4 regions of the Kitasatospora sp. NPDC059722 genome follow, and region 2 is predicted to be linked to each of the others. Evidence: riboswitches for the same ligand, from Rfam matches in the RefSeq annotation. Region 2 holds a riboswitch; each other region holds the start of a gene.
The links. A riboswitch is a leader RNA that binds a small molecule or an ion and turns the genes downstream of it on or off. The one in region 2 is predicted to bind cyclic di-AMP.

Region 1 (5,552 bases), on a different contig from region 2:
CAGCTCGGGGCGGGTGGTCATGGCGGCGGCCATCGCGGCCCGGGCGGCGAGCGCGTGGGCGGCGACGGCGGGCGGGGGCAGGGCGTAGGCCGGGTCGGCGGCGATCACGCGGCAGCCGAGGGCGCGGGCCTCGGCGGGGAGACCCGCGGCGCCGCCGGGGCAGTCGAGCACCGGTCCCGGCAGGGCGGCTAACCGGGCCCGGGTGAGGCCGAAGAGCGCGCAGTACTCGTCCAGGGGGCGGGAGGTGACCAGCGGGTCCGGGTCCACGGCCGGGTCCGCGGCGCGGCCCGGGTCTGCGGCCGGGTCCGTGGCTGGGCCTGCGGCCGGGTCTGCGGCCGGGTCTGCGGCCGGGTCTGCGGCCGGGTCTGCGGCCGGGTCTGCGGCCGGGTCTGCGGCCGGGTCTGCGGCTGGGGTGTCGTCGGCCACCCGGCCATCGCAACACGGGCCGGCCCCGGCCGCATCCGGAGCGTTCCGGGGCGCGGTCGGGGCCGGGAGGGGCTCGCTCGGCGGGTCAGCGGCCGCACAGGCCCTGGATCGCGGCCCGGTTGACGTTGGTCAGGCTGCGGACCAGCTGTGCGGTGAGGAAGACGATCACGATGCCGGCCACCGACACCGCGGCGATCTGCCCGGCGCCCTCGACGAAGTAGACGTGCTCGACGCCCTTGCCGTCCGTGTAGTCGAACACCTTGTAGCCCCGCCACGAGGTGAAGGTCGGGAAGACCCAGTGGTAGAGCGGGTAGAGCGCCATCGTCCAGCCGACCAGCAGGAACACCAGCGTCATCGCGAAGCTGAACACCGCCCACGGGAACATGACCACCTGGTACAGCACGCCCTTCCACCCGGCCGCGTCCGCCAGCCGCGCGGTGATCGCGCCCCACGTGCCGGGCCGGCTCTGGCGCACCGGCGCCGGTCCCGGCACGTCCAGGCCGAGCATGCCGCGGGCCCGGGAGCGCTCCAGCCGGCCGAAGCCGCGGGCCGCGACCGTCAGCCCGGCCAGGACGGGCAGTCCGAGGGCGGTCACGAAAGTGCCGACGCCGAACGAGAAGAGGATGACGGCGACGGCGAAGCCCACGAGCCCGACCGGCAGCCCGGTGAGGGCGTAGCCGACCTCGCGGTAGTAGTGCGCGGAGAACGGCGCCCGCCAGAACGGCGGCGGTTCCTCGGTGCGGCGGGCCCGGGCGGGGCGGCTGTCGTCGGTGCGCTCGCCGGTGCGGCCGTCGTGGCCGTCCAGGACGTCCCAGTCGCGGTCGTGTGTGGTGAAGCTGCTCATGTCCCGGCCCCTGCCCGTCTCGTTCCCCTGCTGACGGTTCCATTCTTGTGGGGCGGGGTGGTCCGGCGGCATCCGGAGGCCTGGCGGATCCGGGGTGGGGTTAACCCCCCGTACCCGCCGTTCCGCTCCCCCGCCACTCGTCGGCGAGGAGCGAGTACAGGTACGAGTCGGACCAGACGCCGCCCTTGAGGACGTCGTGCCGGACCCGGCCCTCCCGCTGGAAGCCGAGCTTCCCGAGCACCCGGACGGAGGCCGCGTTGTCGACGTCCACGGAGGCGGCCAGCCGGTGCAGGCCGAGGTGGTCGAAGGCGAGGACGCACAGCAGCCGGGCGGTCTCGCTCCCGTAGCCGTGCCCCCACGCGTCCCGGCGCAGCACGTACCCGAGCTCGGCCGACCGGTACGGGCCGAGGGTGAGGGCGGCCTGGCCGATCGGCGCGGCGTCCGCCGGGTCGTCGGCTCCGGCGGCGGCTCGGGGTGCGGCGTCGGCTCGGGCTCGGGCGTCGGCTCGGGGTGCGGCGTCGGCGCCGTGGAGGGTGACGGCCAGCCGGTAGGTGTCGCGTTCCTCCTCCATCGCCCCCTCCAGGTAGAGGGCGAGCTGGTCCGCGCAGGCCTCGCGGTCGCGCGGCTCGAACGGGAGGTACCGCGTGACCTCCGGGTCGCCGAAGAGCGCGTGCAGCGCGTCCAGTTCCTCCGGGGTGTGGTGGTACTCGCGGATGGCCAGCCGGGGGCCGGTGAGACGTACGGGGACCATGGCTGCCGACCCTACCCCCGACCAGCGGTTACCGTTCGAGCTATGAACGACGAAGACCTGCGGCTCGCCCCGCGCACCAGGGCCGCCGACCTGCTCGCCTGGGCGGCGGCGGAGGGCCGCACCCCGGTGGCCGAGGCGCCGCTGCGCACGGTGCTGGCGCTGCTGGAGCTGGGCGAGGGCAGGATGCGCGACGGCTGGCCCGAACTGACCTCGGACGCCGTGGAGCACCTGCTGTACGAGCGGCTCCACCTGTACGTCCAGCCCGCCCCCGACGAGGACCCGTTCGCGTACGGCGAGGCCGTCCGGCTGCTGGTCGACCACCAGCGGGCGGCGAAGCGGCTCAACGCCAAGCGGCAGGAGCGGCTGCACGCCGAAGCCGAGTGGCAGGGCGAGGTCGCGGCCGGGCTGCTGCGCCGGGCCGACCTGGTGACGTGGCCCCGGCTGTACGCGGTGCTGCTGCGCGCGCACGGGGTGGACGTCACGGACGGGGCCGCGGTGCGGGACTGGCTCGCCGGGTTCCTCGAACTGGCCGAGGAGGACCGGCTGGACGCGTTCGCCGCGCTGGCCGAGGCCGGGTGGCTGGACGAGCCGGACGAGCAGGGCTGGGGCCCGGGCCGGGTGCTGTCGGTCGGCATGGCCACGGACGGCGCGCGGCGGCTGCTGGAGCAGGGCCTGATGCGGCGCAGCTACCGCAACCTCGCCGAGCTGAACGCGCTGGGGCGCCCGATGCCGGACGAACTGGCCGGGGACTTCGGGCAGTTCGAGGACGCGGCGGTGCAGGCGGCGCTCGCGCTGTGCGGCGAGTGGACGGTGCCGGGGCTGCCGCGGCTGCTGGTCGAGGAGTTCCCGGAGCTCGCGCCGGAGCCGGGGCCGGCGGAGATCGAGGCGTACCTGGCGCAGTTGCCGCAGGCGTCTGAGCCGTCGGAATCGCTGGAATCGCTGGAATCGTCGGAGCCGTCGGAACGGGACTGATGCGGAAGGCCCCGGCCGGCGACGGTCGGGGCCCTTCCTGTTTGCGTTGCGCGGCGGCTAGGGGTTCAGGCCGCGCTGCTGGAGCCAGGTCTCCGGGTCGACCGGGGCGCCGCCGCCCGGGCGGACCTCCAGGTGCAGGTGGGGACCGGTGACGTTGCCGGTGGCGCCGACCTTGCCGATCTGCTGGCCGGAGGTCACCGTGCCGCTGCCCTTGATGATCGAGGAGAGGTGGCAGTACCAGATCTCGGTGCCGTCGGGCAGGGTCTCGACGATGCGGTAGCCGTACGCGCCGGACCAGCCGGCCGAGGTGATCGTGCCCTGGCCGACCGCGAACACGGCGGTGCCGGTGTCGGCGGCGAAGTCCAGGCCGGTGTGCAGGTGCGCCCAGTAGCGGGCGCTCTGGCCGTAGTGGGCGCTCAGGTTGTAGTCGCGCACCGGCAGCGTGAGGGCGGCGGCCTTGGCCTTCTCGGCGTCGTCGGCGGCCTTCTTCGCCTCGGCCTCCTTGGCGGCGGCCTTGGCCTGGGCCTCCTGCGCGGCCTGCACGCGGGCGCTCTCCTCGGCGGCGGTGCGCTGGCCGTCGGCCTGCTGCTGGATGCGGGCGGCGAGCGCGAGGCCGGGGTCTGCGGCGAGAGCGACCGGGGCCTCGTCCGGGGACTCGACGGCGGGCGCGGCGGCCGGGGTCGCGGAGGCGAAGCCGGTGGCGCCCAGGGTGGCGGCGACGGCGGTGACGCCGAGCAGCGGGGAGGCTCCGCGGGTCTGACGCGGCATCCGGTGGCGGTTGGCCTCGGCCTCCGGGGCCGGGAACTCGTCCCCGGCCGGACGGGGGTGGTCGAGGAGCTGGGTACCGGCGGCAGGGCCGGCGGGCTGTGCCGGGGTGTGCGTCGACGCCACGGAGGCGTGCTCCTTTCCTTCCTTCGCGCCTACCGGGTTAGCTGACGGGTTCGGAGCAGGAAGGTCTCCTACGGCCGGGCCGGGGCCCCGCCGATTCACCCCAAGGAACGTGGTTCCCCGGCTCCCTGACCTGCCCGGAGGCCGGCCGGCGGGATTAGGCGACGGCGCACGGTGCCGTCTGGGTACGGCGTTTCGACCGCGCTGCGTTATCAAACGTTAATCCTAGGGCGCCCTGATTCCAAGCCATCCGCCCGGGACGGCCGACAACCGGGCGGGTGCCTTGCGCCCTATGACTGATTTGCGGCTCTTACCCACCCCTGGCACTACTTAACGTGATTGGGCATCACCGAACGACGGCCTGACCAGGCCCGTCTGAGTACTCCTACTCATGTGCGGCGGCCGGACCGCCGCCATCCTGGCGCCATGAACGCACCGATGCAGTCACGCACCACGGCCGCGTACTACCTCCAGGCCGTGCTCTCCTTCGCCCTGTCGGGCACCGCCCTCGCCCTCGGGATCGCCTACCTGCCGGTCGGGGCCTGGACCCGGGCCTTCCTCGGGATCGGCCTGCTCTACACCGTCACCTCCTCCTTCACGCTCGCCAAGGTCATCCGGGACAAGCAGGAGACGAACGAGATCGTCACCCGGGTGGACCAGGCCCGGCTGGAGAAGCTGCTCAGCGAGCACGACCCGTTCAAGGTCGAAGGGACGTGAGGGGGCGGGGTGCCGGTCGGCGCGGACGACCTCCTCACATCGGAGCGGGCCGATAGCTTGACGGCTAAGGCTATTAGCCTTAGCTTTATGGCTATCGGCAGCACCGCCGATGCCACCGCAGCAGCGGACCGAGGAGGCCCACCATGAACGGCACCACCACCCCGGACACCCAGTACCTCGACGTTCCCGGCGGCCGGATCGCCTTCGACGACACCCTGAAGGGCGACGGCACCCCCGTCGTCCTCCTCCCCGGGATGCTCGACAGCCGCCGCTCGTACCGGCACCTCGTCCCGCTGCTCGCCGCCGCCGGCCACCGCGTCATCACCATGGACCTGCGCGGCTTCGGCGAGTCCTCGATCGCCTGGGACGACTACGCGCCGGGCGCCATCGCCGCCGACGTCCTCGCCCTGCTCGACCACCTCGGCATCGAGCGGGCCGTCCTGGCCGGCAGCTCCTACACCGGGGCGACCGTCGTCAAGGTCGCCGGGGACGCGCCCGAGCGGGTCGCCGGGATCGTCCTGATCGACGCCTTCATCGAGAACCTCCCGCAGAACGCCCTCATGCGCGGCGTCGTCCACGCCATGGGGACCGTCGTCATCCACTGGCCCGCGTTCTGGGGCTTCTACCACCGCAAGCTCGCCTACCCGGGCGCCAAGCCGGCCGACTTCGACGCGTACGTGGCCGGGCTCGTCGACGCGCTGCGCACCCCCGGCCGCAGGACCGCCACCCGCGGACACGTCCGCGGCGACTCCTCGCCCGTCGGCTGGACCGCCGCCGTGCGGTGCCCGGCGCTCGTCCTCATGGGCACCAAGGACCCCGACTTCCCGAAGCCGGAGGTCGTCGCCGACCGGCAGACCGCGGCGCTCGGCGCCCGGAAGGTGATGATCGACGGCTCGGGGCACTACCCGATGGCCGACAACCCGCAGGCCGTCGCCGGTGCCCTGCTGCCCTTCC
Region 2 (5,552 bases):
CAGGCCGCGCGGGACCCGGCCCAGCTGGGCGGCGATGGCGGCGACGTCGGCGTCGGAGACGGCGGGGTGGTTCTCAGTGGTCATGGGGGGAGGGGTCTCCAGCGGGGGACGGTGGGAGGGGACGGGTCGACGGCGCGATGGGGGCCAGGGCCGCGGTGTCGGCGGCGTCCACCGAGTCCCAGACGCTGGAGTACCAGGGCTTGGCGGCCTTCACCGCGCCGCCGGCCGTGCCGTCGGAGGGGGCGGGCGGGGCGGCGGAGGACTGGGCGGCGCCCGCTCCGGCCGGATCCACCGCGATGTACGGGGTCTCCCCCGGCATCGCGTAGTGCAGCCGGGCACGGGCCTGCGCCTTGACGTACTCCGGGTCCTGCCAGCGGGCCTTGTCCCGGCGCAGCTGCTCGACCTGCTGCCGGGCGTGCTCGGCCTTCGCCCGCTGGGCGGAGATCTCGGCGCGCTGGGAGATGAACTGCCGCGTCGGGTAGGCGAGGATCGCCACCAGCGAGCAGAGCACCAGGACGAGGACGGTCGCCCGGCTCGTGAAGCGAGGACGGGCCGCCAAGCCCGGGATCCTCCAGCCAGCCATCTCCCGTTCCCCTCCTGGTCGCGACGGTGCCCCGCCGTCCACCCTACGGGGTGAACGGCGGGGCACCGGTCAGGCGTGCACCACCGGAGGTGTTCAGCCCTCGTGCTCGCTGTGCGTACTACTCCGCCGAGCGGCTGTGCTCATTGCTCCGCGGAGCGACCGTGCTGATTACTCCGCAGAGCGTGATTACTCCGCGGAGCGGAAGCGCGGGAAGGCGCCGCGGCCGGCGTACTCGGCGGCGTCGTCGAGGATCTCCTCGATGCGCAGCAGCTGGTTGTACTTGGCGACGCGCTCGGAGCGGGCCGGGGCGCCGGTCTTGATCTGACCGCAGTTGGTGGCGACGGCCAGGTCGGCGATGGTGACGTCCTCGGTCTCGCCGGAGCGGTGCGACATCATGCAGCGGTAGCCGTTGCGCTGGGCCAGCTCGACGGCGTCCAGGGTCTCGGTCAGCGAGCCGATCTGGTTGACCTTCACCAGCAGCGCGTTGGCGGTGCCGGTCTCGATGCCCTTGGCCAGGCGGGCCGGGTTGGTGACGAACAGGTCGTCGCCGACCAGCTGGACCTTGTCGCCCAGCTTGACGGTCATGGCCTTCCAGCCGTCCCAGTCCGACTCGTCCAGCGGGTCCTCGATGGAGACCAGCGGGTAGGCGGCGACGAGCCCGGCGTAGTACTCGATGAGCTCCGCGGCCGAGAGGGCCTTGCCCTCGAACTGGTAGGCGCCGTCCTGGTAGAACTCGGAGGCGGCGACGTCCAGGGCCAGCGCGATGTCGCGGCCGGGCACGTAGCCGGCCTTCTGGATGGCCTCGGTGATGAGGTCCAGGGCCTCGCGGTTGCTGTCCAGGTTCGGCGCGAAGCCGCCCTCGTCGCCGAGGCCGGTGGACAGGCCGCGCTCCTTCAGGACGCCCTTGAGGGTGTGGTAGACCTCGACGCCCCAGCGGACGGCCTCGGAGAAGGACTCCGCGCCGATCGGGGCGATCATGAACTCCTGGATGTCGACGTTGGAGTCCGCGTGCGAGCCGCCGTTGAGGATGTTCATCATCGGGACCGGCAGGACGTGCGCGTTCGGGCCGCCCAGGTAGCGGAACAGCGGCAGGTCGCTCGCCTCGGAGGCGGCGTGCGCGACGGCCAGCGAGACGCCCAGGATGGCGTTGGCGCCGAGCGAGGACTTGTCCGGGGTGGCGTCCAGGTCGAGCATGGCCTGGTCGATCAGGCGCTGCTCGGTGGCGTCGTAGCCGACCAGCTCCGGGCCGATCTGCTCGATGACGGCCAGGACGGCCTTCTCCACGCCCTTGCCGAAGTAGCGGTTCTTGTCACCGTCGCGGAGCTCCAGCGCCTCGAAGGCGCCGGTGGAGGCACCCGACGGGACAGCGGCACGACCGGTGCTGCCGTCGTCGAGGCCGACCTCGACCTCGACCGTGGGGTTGCCACGCGAGTCGAGGATCTCACGGGCTACGACGACATCGATGGACGGCACGAGGCATCTCCTTGCGGAAGCAGGGTCCCGCTGACCAGTGGTGCGGCCGGCGGGATGATTGCGGAGTCGTTACGACCAGAGCCTAACCGCACGTGGTCCCGGGGCCACGCCGACCTCGGTCCCGTCTCAGCGTGTGGCCGGGCTACTTACCGGTAGTTCACCTGGGCTCCCCGGGAAAAGGGGCGGAAGCGGACGAAGGGGGCCGATCCGGGGTCGGCCCCCTCCGTGGCGTGTCGCACCGGTTCCGGCCGGCGTCAGCCGAGGTGCAGCACCTGGCCGGGCAGGATCAGGTTCGGGTCGCCGCCGACGGTGCCGCGGTTGCCGTCGTAGACCGACTGCCAGCCGCCGTGCACACCCTGGGCGGACGCGATGCTCGACAGCGTGTCACCGGCGTGGACGGTGTAGTCGTGGCCGCCCTGCGGGGCGACGGCAGCGCGCGGGGCCTGCTGCTGCGGCTGGGCGTACTGCTGCTGGACCTGCTGCTGGGCGTACTGCTGCTGAGCGGCCTGCTGCTGGGCCTGGCCCGCGTACTGCTGGTAGACGCCCTGGTGGCTGGTCCAGTACCAGGTGCCGTTGTTCTGGTACCAGTACACCTTCGCGTCGGCGTCCCAGCCGGCCTTGCCGGAGAAGCCCGGGGCCTGCGGCTGCTGCTGGGCCTGCTGCGTGTGCTGCTGGTACTGCTGCTGGGCGGGCTTCTGAGCCGGCTTCGGCTGGGCCGGCTTCGCCGCGGGCTGCTGCTGCGCCGGCTGGGAGTGCTGCTGCGCGGCGGGCTTGGCGTCGGAGGTGTCGACGGCGGCGGGGGCGCCGCCCTTCGACAGGCCGGCCTTCTTCGAGCAGACCGGCCAGGCGCCCGGACCCTGCGAGGCCAGGACCTTCTCGGCCACCGCGATCTGCTGGCCCTTGGAGGCCTGGTTGGCCTGCGCCGCGTACGCGGTGCCGCCGAAGGCCTTCCAGGTGCTGGAGGTGAACTGCAGGCCGCCGTAGAAGCCGTTGCCGGTGTTGATGCCCCAGTCGCCGCCGCTCTCGCACTGGGCGACGGAGTCCCAGGCGGAGGCCGGGGCGGCGGAGGCGCCGGTGGCGGTGAGGATCGGCATCGCGAGTCCGACGCCGGCCACTCCGGCGACGGCGATGGCCTTCTCGGTCTGGGTGCGACGGCGGTGACGACCGGTTCCAACGAACAGCATGAAGGGGTCCCTCTCCGCACGCCTGCGAGGTGAGCTGTCGGGTTCGGACCGGGAGGTGGCCCGGCCGCCGTCTGCGGAAACGATTCCGCTCGGGCGGCTTCACCCCAAGCCGTGGAGGAACGGCAACAAACCTGGTTCCCCCGCCCCTGCCCAGGGTTCTGGTCGGTTTCCCGTGGCGCGGCGGGCAGGACTCGGCGTTCCGCACTCGGGGTCCGCAGCTGCGAACTCCAGGGAGAGTAGACAGATCCTCAGACCAATCACAAGCTCATATCGCAGACATCACACAGAAATTACGGCACGTGGTCGATCGCCTACCAACGGCGGCTGTTTGTCCGGATTGATGGGTGTTCATACGGCCGATCCGTACCGGTTCGCGACGTCCCGTCAGTGTGTCGGAGCGTCGGGAAGCGCGTGCGGTGAACGGCTCTCGGGACTGAATTCGACCGGAAGTTCGCGCAATCCGCGCATGATCAGGCCACCGCGCCACCGCAGGTTCTCCGGGCTTTCCGCCAGCGCGATATCGGGCAGCCGGGACAACAGCGTGGCCAGCGCCGACCGGCCTTCGAGCCTGGCCAGCGGGGCGCCGATGCAGTAGTGGATGCCGTGCCCGAAACCCAGGTGCGGGTTGTCCGCCCGGGCCAGGTCCAGGGTGTTCTCGTCCGAGAACCTGGCCGGATCCCGGTCCGCCGCCGCCAGCACCACGAGCACCGGGTCGCCGACCGGGATGTCCACCCCGCCGATGGTCAGCGGGTGGGTCGCGAACCGCCACGTCGCCAGCTCCACCGGACCGTCGTAGCGCAGGAGTTCCTCGATCCCGGTCTCCAGCAGCGCCGTCTCGCCCCGCGCCACCGACTCCTGCAGCAGGCGGCGCTGCTCCGGGTTGCGCAGCAGCGCGTACGTCCCGTTGCCGATCAGGTTGACGGTCGTCTCGAAGCCGGCGAACAGGAGGATGAACGCCATCGCGGCGGCCTCGTTCTCGGTGAGGTGCTCGCCGTGGTCGCTCGCCCGGATCAGGCCCGAGATCAGGTCGTCCCCGAGGTCCGCCCGCTTGCGGTGGATCAGCTCCAGCAGGTACGCCCGCATCCGCTTCACCGCCCGCCCCACGCCGCCGCGTTGGCCGCCCCCGTGGCGGATCATCATGCCGGCCCAGTCGCGGAAGTCGTCCTGGTCCTCGGCCGGCACGCCGAGCATGTCGCAGATCGCGTAGATGGGGAGCGGGAACGCGAACTCGTGGATGAGGTCCGCCGAACCGCGCTGCGCGAAGCCGTCGATCAGGCGGTCGGTGAGCTGCTGCACCCGCGGCTCGAACTCGGCCACCCGGCGCGGCGTGAACGCCTTCGAGACCAGGCGGCGCAGCCGGGTGTGGTCCGGCGGGTCGATGTTCAGCAGGTGCGTCATCAGGTCCGCCTGCCGCTCCCCCGGGATCCCGACCCGGCCGGTGCGGTGCGCCTGCTCGCTGTGGTGCGCCGGGTTCTTCGACAGCCGGCCGTCCGCCAGCGCCTGCCGCGCGTCCGCGTACCGCGTCACCAGCCAGGCGTCCACCCCGCTCGGCAGCGTGGTGCGGTGCACCGGGGCGTGCTCGCGCAGCCACGCGTACGCCGGGTACGGGTCGGCGGCGAACTCCCACGTGAAGAGCGGCGGGCGGGCGGCGTCGGGCTGAACTGGCATGGGACGACCGTATCCGGTGGGTCGGGGGCACCCCGCCATCTACGGTGAGTGACCGGATCGTCAACGGCCCGCGGACCGTTCCTCAACGCCCCGCGAACGGCCCGTGGACAGTGCGTGGACGGGTTTTGGACAGCTCTTGGACGGTGGGCAGGCGTGAGCCTGGTCACCTGAGGGGTAACCCCTGTTGCGGAGGGTCAGGACCTGCCTACGATCCTCGGCAGAAATCGTGGGCGTCAGTGCGGACCGCCCACAGGGAGGAGCGCACCATGCGGGTCACCGGGGCAGTCGTCGTCATCGCGGTACTCGACGGCGGGTCGGGAGCCGACCTCGCCCGCCGGTTCACCGCGGCCGGCGCCGCCGGAGTGCTGATCGCCGACCAGCGGGCCGGCGTCGCCGAGGACCTCGCCGGCGAACTCGACCGGCCCGGCTGCCCCGTCGTCGGCGTCGGCGGGGACGTCCGCCGCCCCAGCGACGTCGCCGCGCTCGTCGACACCGCCGAGAAGCACCTCGGGCCGATCGACCTGTTCTGCGTCGCCGGCCCGGACGGCGAGCGGATCATCTCCCTCGCCGACCTTCCCGACCATCTCGGCCTGGAGCGCCTCGCCGAACTCGTCGCCCTCGTCGGCGAGGCCATCGGCGAGGTC
Region 3 (5,552 bases), on a different contig from region 2:
GGAGCCGGCCTTCCGGCTGCGGATAGCGGAGCGGCTGCGGCTGGGCCAGCCGGACCTGGTGAAGGCGCTGGAGTCGGGCAGCGTCCCCGGCGCCGCCGATCCGATGGACGTCGCGGCCGCCGCCTACCTGGTGCGGTCGGCGGGCTGGAGCCGGCTGGTCGCCGAGGCCGGCGAGGAGGCCGAGCGGGCCGGCGCCGAGGGCGCGGCCGCGGAGGCGGCCCGGCTGGTGGAGAAGCTGCAGGCCGAGCTGGCCGAGGTGCGGGCCGGGGCGCGCGCGGACCTGGACCGGCAGCGGGCCGAGTCCGAGGACGTCCGGCGGGAGGCCGACTCGCTGCGCAAGAAGGTGCGTTCGCTGGAGAGCGACACCCGCCGGGCGCAGGCCGAGACCCGTCGGCTGGCCGGTGAGCTGGAGGCGCTGCGCGCGCAGGCGGCGACCGAGCGCAGTGCGGCCGAGAGCGAGGCACGGCGGCTGCGGCACCGCGTCGGCGAGCTGGAGACCGCCGCCGAGCAGGGCCGCCGTTCGGCCCGCGAGGGGCGCAGCGTGGAGGACATGCGGCTGCGGCTGCTGCTGGACACCGTGCTGCAGTCGGCGCAGGGGCTGCAGCGCGAGCTGGCGCTGCCGGTGTCGCAGATCCGCCCGGCGGACCTGGTGGAGGCGGTGGTGCCGGGTTCGGCCTCGCCGCACGACGTGGCCCGGCGCGGGCTCGCGGAGGACGATCCGGCCCTGCTGGACCAGCTGCTGGCGATCCCGCAGGTGCACCTGGTGGTGGACGGCTACAACGTGACGAAGACCGGCTATCCGACGCTGCCGCTGGAGCAGCAGCGGCTGCGGCTGCTGGGCGGGCTGGCGATGCTGGCCCAGCGCACGCAGGCGGAGGTCACGTGCGTGTTCGACGGGCAGGACCTGGACGTGCCGGTGATCATGGCGCCGCCGCGCGGGGTCCGGGTGCGCTTCAGCCGGACCGGCGAGACGGCGGACGAGCTGATCAGACGCCTGGTGCGGGCCGAGCCGCAGGGCCGTCCGGTCGTGGTGGTCTCCGCCGACCGGGAGGTCGCGGAGGGCGTGCGGAAGGCGGGCGCGCGCCCGGTCGCCTCGGTTCTGCTGCTGAACCGGCTGGCGCGGCCCTGATTCCGTGCCGATGGGGATGACGGCCGCTCAGCGTCCGGTTTGCGGTGATGTGCGGATTCGGTGAAGCGGCGTGGGGGCTCGGAGTTCACGCCTTTGGGGGAGTGGCGCAATGCCTGGATGTTCACTAGGGTCTGGCGTCAAACCTATTTTCCGGATTTCTCACCCGAACCGGTGAGTCCATGGAAGAAGGAGCAGGTCCCTTGGCCTCCCACCGCCGTCCCAAGCAGCCGAGCCGCGCGCGGGTCTCCGTGCTCACCGCTGCTGCTGCGACCGCGGTCGCGCTCTCCGCCCAGGTGGCCGCGCACGCCGCGCCGCAGCCGAACAAGACGGACGTCAAGGCGCAGATCGACGAACTGCAGCAGGAGCAGGAGCAGGCCGCCGAGAAGTACAACGGCGCCAAGGAGCGGGCCGACCAGCTGCGCAAGCAGGCCGACCAGCTCCAGGACCAGGTGGCCCGCGGCCAGGAGCAGATGACCCAGCTTCAGACCGGCCTCGCCGGCGTGGCGGGCGAGCAGTACCGCACCGGCGGCATCGACCCGTCCGTCCAGCTGATGCTCTCCTCCGACCCGAACAACTACCTGGCCAAGGCCTCCAGCGTGCAGCAGGCCACCGCCACCGAGACCGACGCGCTCAAGGGCCTGCTGGACCAGCAGCGCCGCCTGGACCAGGAGAAGGCCGAGGCCGCCGCGGTGCTGGCCTCCCTGGACTCCACCACCAAGGACCTGAACCAGTCCAAGGCGGACGTCAACGCCAAGCTCAAGCAGGCCCAGGACCTCCTCAACTCGCTCAGCGCCTCCGAGCGCGCCGCGCTGAAGGCCCAGCAGGCCCAGGACGACCGCGCCTCGCGCGGCACCGACCGGGTCGACCTGAGCAGCCTGCCGCCGGCCAGCGGCTACGCGGCCGTGGCCGTGGCCAAGGCGATGAGCAAGCAGGGCTCGCCGTACGTGTGGGGTGCCGTCGGCTCCAGCACCTTCGACTGCTCGGGCCTGATGCTCTGGTCGTACGGCCAGGCCGGCGTCTCGCTGCCGCGCACCTCGCAGGAGCAGGGCCACTACGGCACCCGGGTGCCCTCGCTGGACCAGGCCCAGCCCGGCGACCTGGTGATCTACGGTCCCGACATGCACCACGTCGCGATGTACATCGGCAACGGCATGGTGGTGCACGCGCCGCACACCGGCGACGTCGTCAAGGTGATGAAGGCCGACGCGATGCCGATCAACACCATCCGCCGGGTCTGACCCGCCGACACGCCGCGGGCCGACGCGACGGCCCTGTGATCCGCGCCACCTCCCGAGCGGGGGTGGCGCGTTCGCTTGAGCGCGTTTCCCTGCGTTTCGCCGCGTTCGCGTGACAAGTGATCAGCCTTGCGTACTGCCGCGATCACCTTCTGTCATCTTCACAAAAGAACTTGGTTATTCTTCCGCCTTTTTTCTGACAAGGATTTGAACCGATCACGGTTCAGTTACTAGGGTCGTGACCCGGACCACCGCACTGTCGATCGCCCAGCCAGGGTGGCGGCGGTGGTTCCCGCCGAGTTCGTGAAGCAGCGGGACGGGTCGAAGCGACCGTCCGACAGGGGAGCCCAGTGACAGGGGGCGCTGTGGAGCGGAGCCGGGGAACCACGTTCCTCCGGGGTGAATCGGCGCCAGGTCGGCCGGTGGAACGGCCGTGAGGCGTCGTAGGGCATGCTTCCGGCCCGAACCCGTCAGCTCACCCGGTAGGCGGACGTAGGAAGAAGGAGTCCGCCTTCGTGGCGTCCCATCGTCGTCCCAAACCCGCCGGTCGTGCCCGAGTTTCCTTCCTGACCGGAGTTGCCGCGGCAGCCGTCGCCCTCTCCGCGCAGTCCGGCGCCCACGCCGACCCCGCGCCGACCAAGGACCAGGTCAAGGAGCAGGTCGACCAGCTCAACGAGCAGGCCGAGGTGGCGACCGAGCAGTACAACGCCGCCCAGTCCAAGCAGCAGGAGCTGCAGAAGCAGGTCAGCGGCCTGCAGGACCAGGTGGCCCGCCAGCAGGAGCAGGTGACCGACCTCCAGGGCGGCCTCGCCCAGATCGCCGGCGAGCAGTACCGCAACGGGGGCATATCCCCGACCGTCCAGCTGATGTTCTCGTCCAAGCCGGACAACTTCCTCAGCCAGGCCGACGCCCTGAACCAGGCCGGCAGCACCCAGAAGGGTCAGCTGAAGGAGCTCCAGGACCAGCAGCGCAAGCTGGACCAGGACCGCACCGAGGCCCAGGGCAAGCTCGCCGAGCTGGACGCGACCACCCAGCAGCTGAAGGCGTCCAAGGAGCAGATCCAGGGGAAGCTGACGGCCGCCCAGAACCTCTTCAACACCCTGTCCGAGCAGGAGCGCCAGGCCATCAAGGCGGCCGAGGACAAGGCCGCCGCCGATGCCAAGGCCAAGGCCGACGCCGCGAAGGCCCAGCAGGCCGCCGCCGACCGCGCCTCCCGCGACAGCAGCCGCACCGACCTCGGCTCGGCCCCGTCGTCCTCGCCGGTCGCCAAGCCGCCGGCGGCGGGCAGCTCGCGCGGTGCCGCCGCGCTGTCCTACGCCGCCACCAAGATCGGCAGCCCGTACGTCTGGGCCGCCACCGGCCCGAACTCCTTCGACTGCTCGGGCCTGATGGTCTGGGCCTTCGACCAGGCCGGCGTCTCGCTGCCGCGCACCTCGCAGGAGCAGGCCGGCGCCGGGACCCGGATCGGCACGGACCTCTCCCAGGCCCAGCCCGGCGACCTGCTGATCTTCTTCAACGACGCCCACCACGTCGGCATCTACGCCGGCAACGGCCAGGTGCTGCACGCGCCCAAGCCGGGTGCGAGCGTCCGCTACGAGGCGGTCACCAACATGCCGCTCTCGTCCATCGTGCGGGTCTGATTCCCCGCTCGGCTTCCCGCAGGCCCGGCCCTCCTCCCCGGAGGTCCGGGCCTGCGGCGTTTCCTTTCCTCGGACTGGTGTCCGATTCAGGGTCAAATATTCGGGTTGGGAGGGGTTTGGACTCGGTTGCCCGGACTCGCTAACGTCTGCCACCGGACTCCCGCTCCAGGACCGCCCGCTTGGGTGCGGCGGCGGGACCGGTCCGCAGGATTGGAGCAGCCGCCGCCATGCCCGTGCACCGCCGTTCCCAACTGCTCGCCCGTGCGCTGGTGCTGACCGCGGCCGCCACCACCGCCCTGGGCGTCACGACGGGCGGCAGCGCCCAGGCCGCCCCCGGCTCCCCGGACGCGCCCAGCCGCAAGGACGTCAAGGCGCAGGTCGAGCAGCTGTACAACGAGGCCGAACAGGCGTCGGAGAAGTACAACGCCGCGCAGGAGGCCCAGCAGCGGCTCCAGGGCGAGACCACCGTCCTCCAGGGCGAGATCGCCGCCGCCCAGGACCAGCTGAACCAGCTGCGCGGCGACCTCGCCACCGTGGCCGGCGCCGAGTACCGCTCCGGCGGCATGGCGCAGACCGTCCAGCTGATGCTCGCCACCGACCCGGAGGGCTACCTCGCCCGCGCCCGGACCCTCGACCAGGCGACCGAGCGGCAGAACGAGACGCTGCACGAGCTGGTGACCCGTCAGCGCGGGCTCGACCAGCGCCGCACCGAGACCGCCGCCAAGCTCGCCGAGCTGGACCAGGCCCGCCGGACGCTCGCCGACAGCAAGCAGGAGATCCAGCAGCGGCTGGCCAAGGCCCAGCGGCTGCTCAACAGCCTGGGCGCCGCCGAGCGCTCCCGGATGGCCGCGCAGGACGCCCAGGAGGCCGAGCAGCGCGCCACCCGCGGCACCGACCGGCTGGACCTCGGCACCACCCCGCCCGCCTCCGAGCGTGGGGCGGCGGCGCTCGCGGCGGCGGTGCGGATGATCGGGTCGCCGTACGTGTACGGGTCCACCGGCCCCCGCGCGTTCGACTGTTCCGGTCTGATGTACTACAGCTGGCGGCAGGCGGGAGTGAGCCTGCCGCGCACCTCGCAGGCCCAGGCCTACGCCGGCCAGCGGGTGAGCCTGTCCGAAGCGCGACCGGGAGACCTGGTGATCTTCTACCGGGACATGCACCACGTCGGCATGTACGCCGGCGGCGGGGTGATCGTGCACGCCCCGTACCCGGGGGCCAGGGTCCGGTACGAGAGCGTCAACGCGATGCCCGTCGCGGGGGTGGTCCGGCTCTGAGCCCGACCCCGTCCGGACCGGACGCGATACGGCCCTGCGTGCTGTCCCGGCGAGGCGCCCTGCTGCTCGCCGCCGGAGGGCTGACCCAGCTGTCGCTGCCGCCCGTCGCCCCCGCGGCGGCCGGCCGGGGGCTCGGCGGGGCGGACGAGCGGACCGAGGTGGCGGCGGTGCTGGACGAACGCGCGCGCGAGCTGTCGGCGACCACCGGACTGCCGCTGACCGCCGGCTACCGCAACCTCGTCGTCTCCCCGGGCACGGGCCCCGGCCGGCTGAC
Region 4 (5,552 bases), on a different contig from region 2:
GCTCAGCCGGCACGGCTTCACGCCGGTGCTGTGCACCCAGACGCCCGGCGGGTCCACCGAGGACGAACTGGTCGAGATGCTGGTGGACCGGGGGGTGGCGGGCATCGTCTTCGTCTCCGGTCTGCACGCCGACTCCACCGCCGACCACGACCGCTACGCCCGGCTGGCCGGGCGCGGGGTGCCGTTCGTCCTGATCAACGGTTTCAGCGAGCGGATCGACGCGCCGTTCATCTCGCCGGACGACCGGGCCGCCATGTGGATGGCCGTCCAGCACCTCGCCGAGCTGGGGCACGAGCGGATCGGGCTGGCGGTCGGCCAGAGGCGGTACGTGCCGGTGCTGCGCAAGATCGAGGGCTTCACGGCCGCGATGCGCACCGTCCTCGGGCGGACGCAGGAGGAGGCCGAAGAGCTGGTCCACCACACGCTGTTCAGCGTCGAGGGCGGGCACGCGGCGGCGGGCGCGCTGCTGGACAAGGGGTGCACGGCGATCGTGTGCGGCAGCGACATGATGGCGCTCGGGGCGATCCGGGCGGTGCGGCAGCGGGGGCTGTCGGTGCCGCAGGACGTGTCGGTGGTCGGCTTCGACGACTCGCCGCTGATCGCCTTCACCGAGCCGCCGCTGACGACGATCCGCCAGCCGGTCGAGGCGATGGCGACGGCGGCGGTGGACGCGCTGCTGGAGGAGGTGGGCGGGAACGCCGCCCAGCGCGGGGAGTTCATGTTCCAGCCGGAGTTGGTCATGCGCGGCTCCACGGGGGCCTGCGCGCGCTGAGGCCGGTGACGGCCGTGTGAAGGGCCCCGGAGGGCGGTTGCTCTCCGGGGCCCTTCGGCGTGCCGTGCCGGGCTGTGCCGGGCTTGTGCTGTGCTGTGCCGGGCTGTGCTGTGCTGTGCTGGGCTTGTGCTGCGCCGTGCTGGGCTGTGCCGCGAGTGCCGTGCCGGGCCGGGGTCAGCCCTCCTGGACGGTCGGGCGGTCGGCGGTGACGCGGTGGCCGTCGGCGGCGTCGCCGGTGCGGGTCTCGGTGCGGCGACCGCGGGCCAGGTAGTCGCGCAGGATCAGTTCGACGGCGTCCTGGGGACTCTTGGTGCCGGAGAGCATCATCGCGTCGATCGCGAGGTTCGCGTCGAGCGTGACGGTGACCTGGGCCATGGGTGACTCCTCCTCGGGTGCAGAGCAGCAGCATGCCCGCTGGGCCGGGGTTTGACCACGCGAATGCTCCGATGCGCGGAGCCGCGGGTGCGCGCCGGGGGGAGGCGGCACGGACTTCGGAGGCGGGTACGCCGAAGCCCCGGGGAGAGCGACCAGTCTCTCCCCGGGGCGGTGGGCGGGTGACAGATGACAGATAACAGATGATGAAATCTGTTATCTGTCATCTGTTCGCTGTCATCCGCGATCCGTCACCCGTCCCCGGCGGGACGGTTCCGGAAGGATCCTCAGACGCGGCCGGCGAAGTCCGGCGCCCAGTTGGCGATGGTCTGCAGGCGGACGCCCGAGCTCGGGTTGGCGGCCTCGACGTACTGGCCGCCGCCGATGTAGATGGCGACGTGGTAGACGCCGGAGTCCTGGCCGTTGTTGGACCAGAACAGCAGGTCGCCCGGCTGCAGGCTGTCCAGCGAGACGTGGGTGCTCGCGGCGGCCTGGTCGTTGGCGACGCGCGGGATGGAGATGCCCGCGGCGCGCAGCGCGGCCTGGGTCAGACCCGAGCAGTCCCAGCCGCCGTTGCCGGTGCCGCCGTAGACGTACGCCTGGCCGACCTGCGCCTTGGCGAAGCTGACCGCGGCGGCCATCGAGCCGGTGACGGCCGGGGCCGGGGTCTGCGCCTGGGCGGAGGGCTTGGCGGCGGGCTTCGAGGACGGCTTGGCGGCCGGGGTCTGGGCCTCGGCGGCCGGCTGGGCGTTCACGGCGTTCCCGGCGGAGGACTGGCCCGGCTTCTGCGAGCGGTCGAACCAGTTGAAGTCACCGGACTGGCCGGCCGGAGCCTGGGCGGAGTCGCCGAAGGACAGGTGCTGGCCCGGGTAGATGGTGTCCGGACCGTCGGTCAGGGTGCCGCGGTTCAGCTCGTACAGGCGCTGCCAGCCGCCCTTGACGTTGTGCTTGTCGGCGATCGTGGACAGCCAGTCGCCGGCCACGACGGTGTAGTCCGAGGCACCGGCCTGGGTGGTGCCGCCCTGGGTCCAGTCCTGGCGCTTCTGCGCCCAGGTGCCCTTGGCGGAGTCGGCGGCGGCCGGGGCCTGCGCCTGGTCCTGCGCCTGGGCGGAGGGCTTGGCGGCGGGCTTCGGGGCCGGCTTGACGGCCGGGGCGGCCTTCGCGGTGCTCGCGGCGGCGGAGGTGTCGACGGCGGCCGGGGCGCCGCCCGCGGTCAGGCCGGCCTGGACGGAGCACACGGGCCAGGCGCCGGGGCCCTGCGAGGCGAGGACCTTCTCGGCGACGGCGATCTGCTGGTCCTTGGTGGCCTGGTTGGCCTGCGGGGCGTACGAGGTGCCGCCGAAGGCGGCCCAGGTGCTGGAGGTGAACTGCAGGCCGCCGTAGAAGCCGTTGCCGGTGTTGATGCTCCAGTCGCCGCTGCTCTCGCACTGGGCGACCTTGTCCCAGGTGGCGACGGAGGCGGCGGAGGCGGTGCCGGAGGTGAGGCAGGGGATGGTGAGGCCGACGCCGGCGACGCCGAGGGCGGCGATCACGCGGCGGGTGCGGCTGGACAGGCGAGTGCCGTTGGTGGGCAGCATGAAGACGCGGTCCTCTCCCACGCCTGCGAGGTGAGCTGTCGGATTCGGGCCGGAGTTGCCCGGCCGCGCTGTGGCGCGGCTTCACCCCTAGCCCAGGACCGTTCCGTGGATCGGTCCGGGGCGACTTACCTGTGGGTCCCCCGCTCCTGCCGTGGTGCGTTTTCGCGCTTCCAGCGCACCCGACGGCAGGACTCGGCGTTGCGGATGTGCTGGGTCCGTGTGGTCACGAACGGGGAGCACGTTAAGCAGACTTAAGTACGAACTGCAAATACCTGTGATGCGCATCACGGATTATGGAAAGCCACCAAAACTTTCCTTCTCCAAGATCGAAAATGATCGTTTTCTCGCAATAAACCTGCGGATGTGCACAACTGTCAGGCTCTCAGGAATCGCATGACGGGCGGTCACCCGATCGCAAACAATCACAGAACGGACATCTCGCGCATTCGGCTCTTAATTCCCTTACGCCGCAAGCCGAAAGGGCCCGGAGCGCGGTCGCTCCGGGCCCTTCCGTACGCGTTGTCGGCGGTTACTCGCCGGCGGCCTCCCCGGTCGCCCCGGAGGCCGTCCCACCGGCCGCGTGGGCCGCGCGGGAGCCCTCGGAGGCGGCCTCCGCCGCCTCGGCCTCGGCCTGGGCCTGCGCGGCGGCCAGGGCCTCCGCGGACGGCGCCGGCAGCGCGGCCAGGTACAGCGAGGCGATGAGCTGGCCGACCGTCTGGTAGGCGCCGAGCGGCGCGGCGGACGGGCAGCCGGTCTCCTCGGCGGCCGTGGCGAGCAGCTCGGAGTCCGCCTCCGGGCCGATCACCAGCGGGGCCAGCGCGGGGCGCTGCGAGCCGGTCTCCTTGAGGTGCGCGACGGCGGCGGCGACCGAGCCGGGCACGTCGAGCGCGGCGGGGACGACCGGGACGGCCAGGCGGGCGGCCAGCAGCACGCCGGTGATGCCGGCGGCGGCCGCGGCGTCCTCGCCGCCGACGGTGGTCAGCACGACGCCGTCCGCGGCGGTCGCGATGGCGAACAGGCGGGCGCGGTCGGCGCGGGCCAGCCCGGCCTCGGACAGGCGGACGTGGACGGCCTCGGCCAGCAGCGGGTGCGGGCCCAGCACGTCGGTGACGTGCGCGCCGTACTCGGCGGCGAGTGCGTGGAGTTCGGGCAGGAAGTCGTGCGGGCCGGGCACCAGGGGTACCAGGATCGGTGCCGGGACGCCGGCCTCGGCGGCGGCCGCCAGCAGCTCGCCGATGCTGCGCTCGGTGCCGTCCGCGCCCTCGGTGCCGTCGCCGGGGAGGTAGCCCACCGCGGTCTGGACGCCGTTCTGCTCGCTGCGGACGATCGAGAGCAGCTCCTCGACGACCGAGCGGGACTCGGGCCCGGCGGTCGCGGGCACGGCGAGCACCAGGGCCGGGGAGCCGGACGGGATCTCGGGGCGCTCGGGGCGACGGTGGCGCCCCCGCGCACGGGAGCCTGGAGTGCGAACGGGCAGTGGCGCGCCCGGGATGGCTGCGGTGCTCATGGCGGAGATCGTAGGACATCGGCCCGTCAGGGCTGCAGTCGGCTGCCGTGCCGGTTTCGCGCGAGCGTGGTGTGCGCGGCGCGCGGAGCTCCCGCGTGCGCGGGTCGATGAGCGGTCATTAGGTCATATTCCGGACATACCTGGCCCAACCCCCGCGCGTCCGCCGGTATCTCCTGGAGACGTGTCCGGTGGGGCGTCACGTTGCACCTGTGGCGCGTGAGATGTCTCACAGTCGACGGGCGGTCTGACGGAGGGTCACGAGTGCGCGACTCCCGGCTTTCGAAGATCAACATTTAGCGGGGAGCCGCTCACGGCCGGTTATCGGAAGCGGGCCGGTTCGGTCGGCTATGTCCGTTTACGTACCGTCAGGAGAAGGGTCCGTGAAGAGTTCAGGTCGGCCGGTGAAAGGCCTCGTGCACCTGCACCGTCTCGTGCTGATGCACGTGCACAAGGGCTATCATCGCGTCAAGTGAGGCGTTGTGCCGGGCTGGTACGGGGCCGGCCCGTTCGTTCGGCGGGTGCCGGGGGCGCCGCGCTGGACCGCAACTCCGGGGCTCTTCGGGAGACTTCTATGCACGACTCGCACGAATCGCAGGAACTGGGCGGCTCGTACGGTCCCTACAACGGGATGGCCGCCACCGAGCTGGAGGGAGTGGTCTGGCAGAAGAGCCTGCACAGCAACTCCCAGGGCAACTGCGTCGAGTTCGCCGCGCTGCCGGGGGGCGACGTGGCGATGCGCAACTCGCGCTTCCCGGACGGTCCGGCGCTCATCTACACGCGGGCCGAGATCGCCGCGATGCTGTTGGGGGCCAAGGACGGGGAGTTCGACCACCTGTCCGCCTGACCGGACGTCCGTCCGGCCGTTCACCGGGCCGTCCGGCCGCTTCACCGGACGTCCGTCGGTCCGGCCACCGCTCCGCACCAGGAGCCATCGGGGGGCCGTCGTGGGTGCTGACACCACGGCGGCCTTTGTCTTCTCCGCAGGCTCGGCCCCGCGGTCGTCCGCGCGGTTCGTCACGCGCTCGGTCACACGCTCGGTGGTGTGCCTCTTCGCGGGCTTCTCCACCGTCCCGTGCGCTGCTGTCCCGCGTAACGCTGTCCCGTGCGCTGCTGTCCCGCGCACTGGCGGCCCGTCGGCCGTCGGGGGCGCACTGGTCGTCGCGGGTGCGCTGCGGGGGGCCGGTGGGTCTCCGGCGCGAGCCCGGCGAGGGCGAACTACCGCTTCTTCCCGGGGTTTCGGTCCTCCCGGGGTGTCCATCGATCCGGGGACGCGTGCCCGCGCTGCGGGGGTGCGTGCCCGTCCGCCGCTAGGCGGAGCGCCGGT

Region 1: linked by a shared signal. The riboswitch ahead of ACFV4F_RS25155 (M23 family metallopeptidase) and the one ahead of ACFV4F_RS34860 (transglycosylase family protein) in region 2 are both predicted to bind cyclic di-AMP.
Region 3: linked by a shared signal. The riboswitch ahead of ACFV4F_RS15880 (NlpC/P60 family protein) and the one ahead of ACFV4F_RS34860 (transglycosylase family protein) in region 2 are both predicted to bind cyclic di-AMP.
Region 4: linked by a shared signal. The riboswitch ahead of ACFV4F_RS16240 (transglycosylase family protein) and the one ahead of ACFV4F_RS34860 (transglycosylase family protein) in region 2 are both predicted to bind cyclic di-AMP.

The regions. Positions count from the first base shown of each region.
Region 1 covers NZ_JBHWGD010000042.1:20,197-25,748, forward strand. Annotated here, with positions in the region: gene ACFV4F_RS25135 (hypothetical protein) at 1-267, opposite strand, end outside; gene ACFV4F_RS25140 (sensor domain-containing protein) at 512-1,270, opposite strand; gene ACFV4F_RS25145 (GNAT family N-acetyltransferase) at 1,371-2,021, opposite strand; gene ACFV4F_RS25150 (hypothetical protein) at 2,064-2,993, shown strand; gene ACFV4F_RS25155 (M23 family metallopeptidase) at 3,051-3,884, opposite strand; cyclic di-AMP (ydaO/yuaA leader) riboswitch at 3,897-4,055, opposite strand; gene ACFV4F_RS25160 (YiaA/YiaB family inner membrane protein) at 4,308-4,598, shown strand; gene ACFV4F_RS25165 (alpha/beta fold hydrolase) at 4,742-5,552, shown strand, end outside.
Region 2 covers NZ_JBHWGD010000084.1:7,507-13,058, forward strand. Annotated here, with positions in the region: partial or broken gene ACFV4F_RS34845 (DUF501 domain-containing protein) at 1-102, opposite strand, end outside; gene ACFV4F_RS34850 (septum formation initiator family protein) at 74-559, opposite strand; gene eno (phosphopyruvate hydratase) at 770-2,056, opposite strand; gene ACFV4F_RS34860 (transglycosylase family protein) at 2,311-3,240, opposite strand; cyclic di-AMP (ydaO/yuaA leader) riboswitch at 3,246-3,414, opposite strand; gene ACFV4F_RS34865 (cytochrome P450) at 3,625-4,908, opposite strand; gene ACFV4F_RS34870 (SDR family NAD(P)-dependent oxidoreductase) at 5,175-5,552, shown strand, end outside.
Region 3 covers NZ_JBHWGD010000020.1:60,280-65,831, reverse strand. Annotated here, with positions in the region: gene ACFV4F_RS15890 (NYN domain-containing protein) at 1-1,129, shown strand, start outside; gene ACFV4F_RS15885 (NlpC/P60 family protein) at 1,330-2,367, shown strand; cyclic di-AMP (ydaO/yuaA leader) riboswitch at 2,716-2,869, shown strand; gene ACFV4F_RS15880 (NlpC/P60 family protein) at 2,880-4,004, shown strand; gene ACFV4F_RS15875 (NlpC/P60 family protein) at 4,232-5,278, shown strand; gene ACFV4F_RS15870 (hypothetical protein) at 5,317-5,552, shown strand, end outside.
Region 4 covers NZ_JBHWGD010000021.1:14,114-19,665, reverse strand. Annotated here, with positions in the region: gene ACFV4F_RS16250 (LacI family DNA-binding transcriptional regulator) at 1-772, shown strand, start outside; gene ACFV4F_RS16245 (hypothetical protein) at 947-1,147, opposite strand; gene ACFV4F_RS16240 (transglycosylase family protein) at 1,432-2,742, opposite strand; cyclic di-AMP (ydaO/yuaA leader) riboswitch at 2,729-2,888, opposite strand; gene ACFV4F_RS16235 (hypothetical protein) at 3,251-4,228, opposite strand; gene ACFV4F_RS16230 (DUF397 domain-containing protein) at 4,800-5,072, shown strand; gene ACFV4F_RS16225 (ATP-binding protein) at 5,536-5,552, opposite strand, start outside.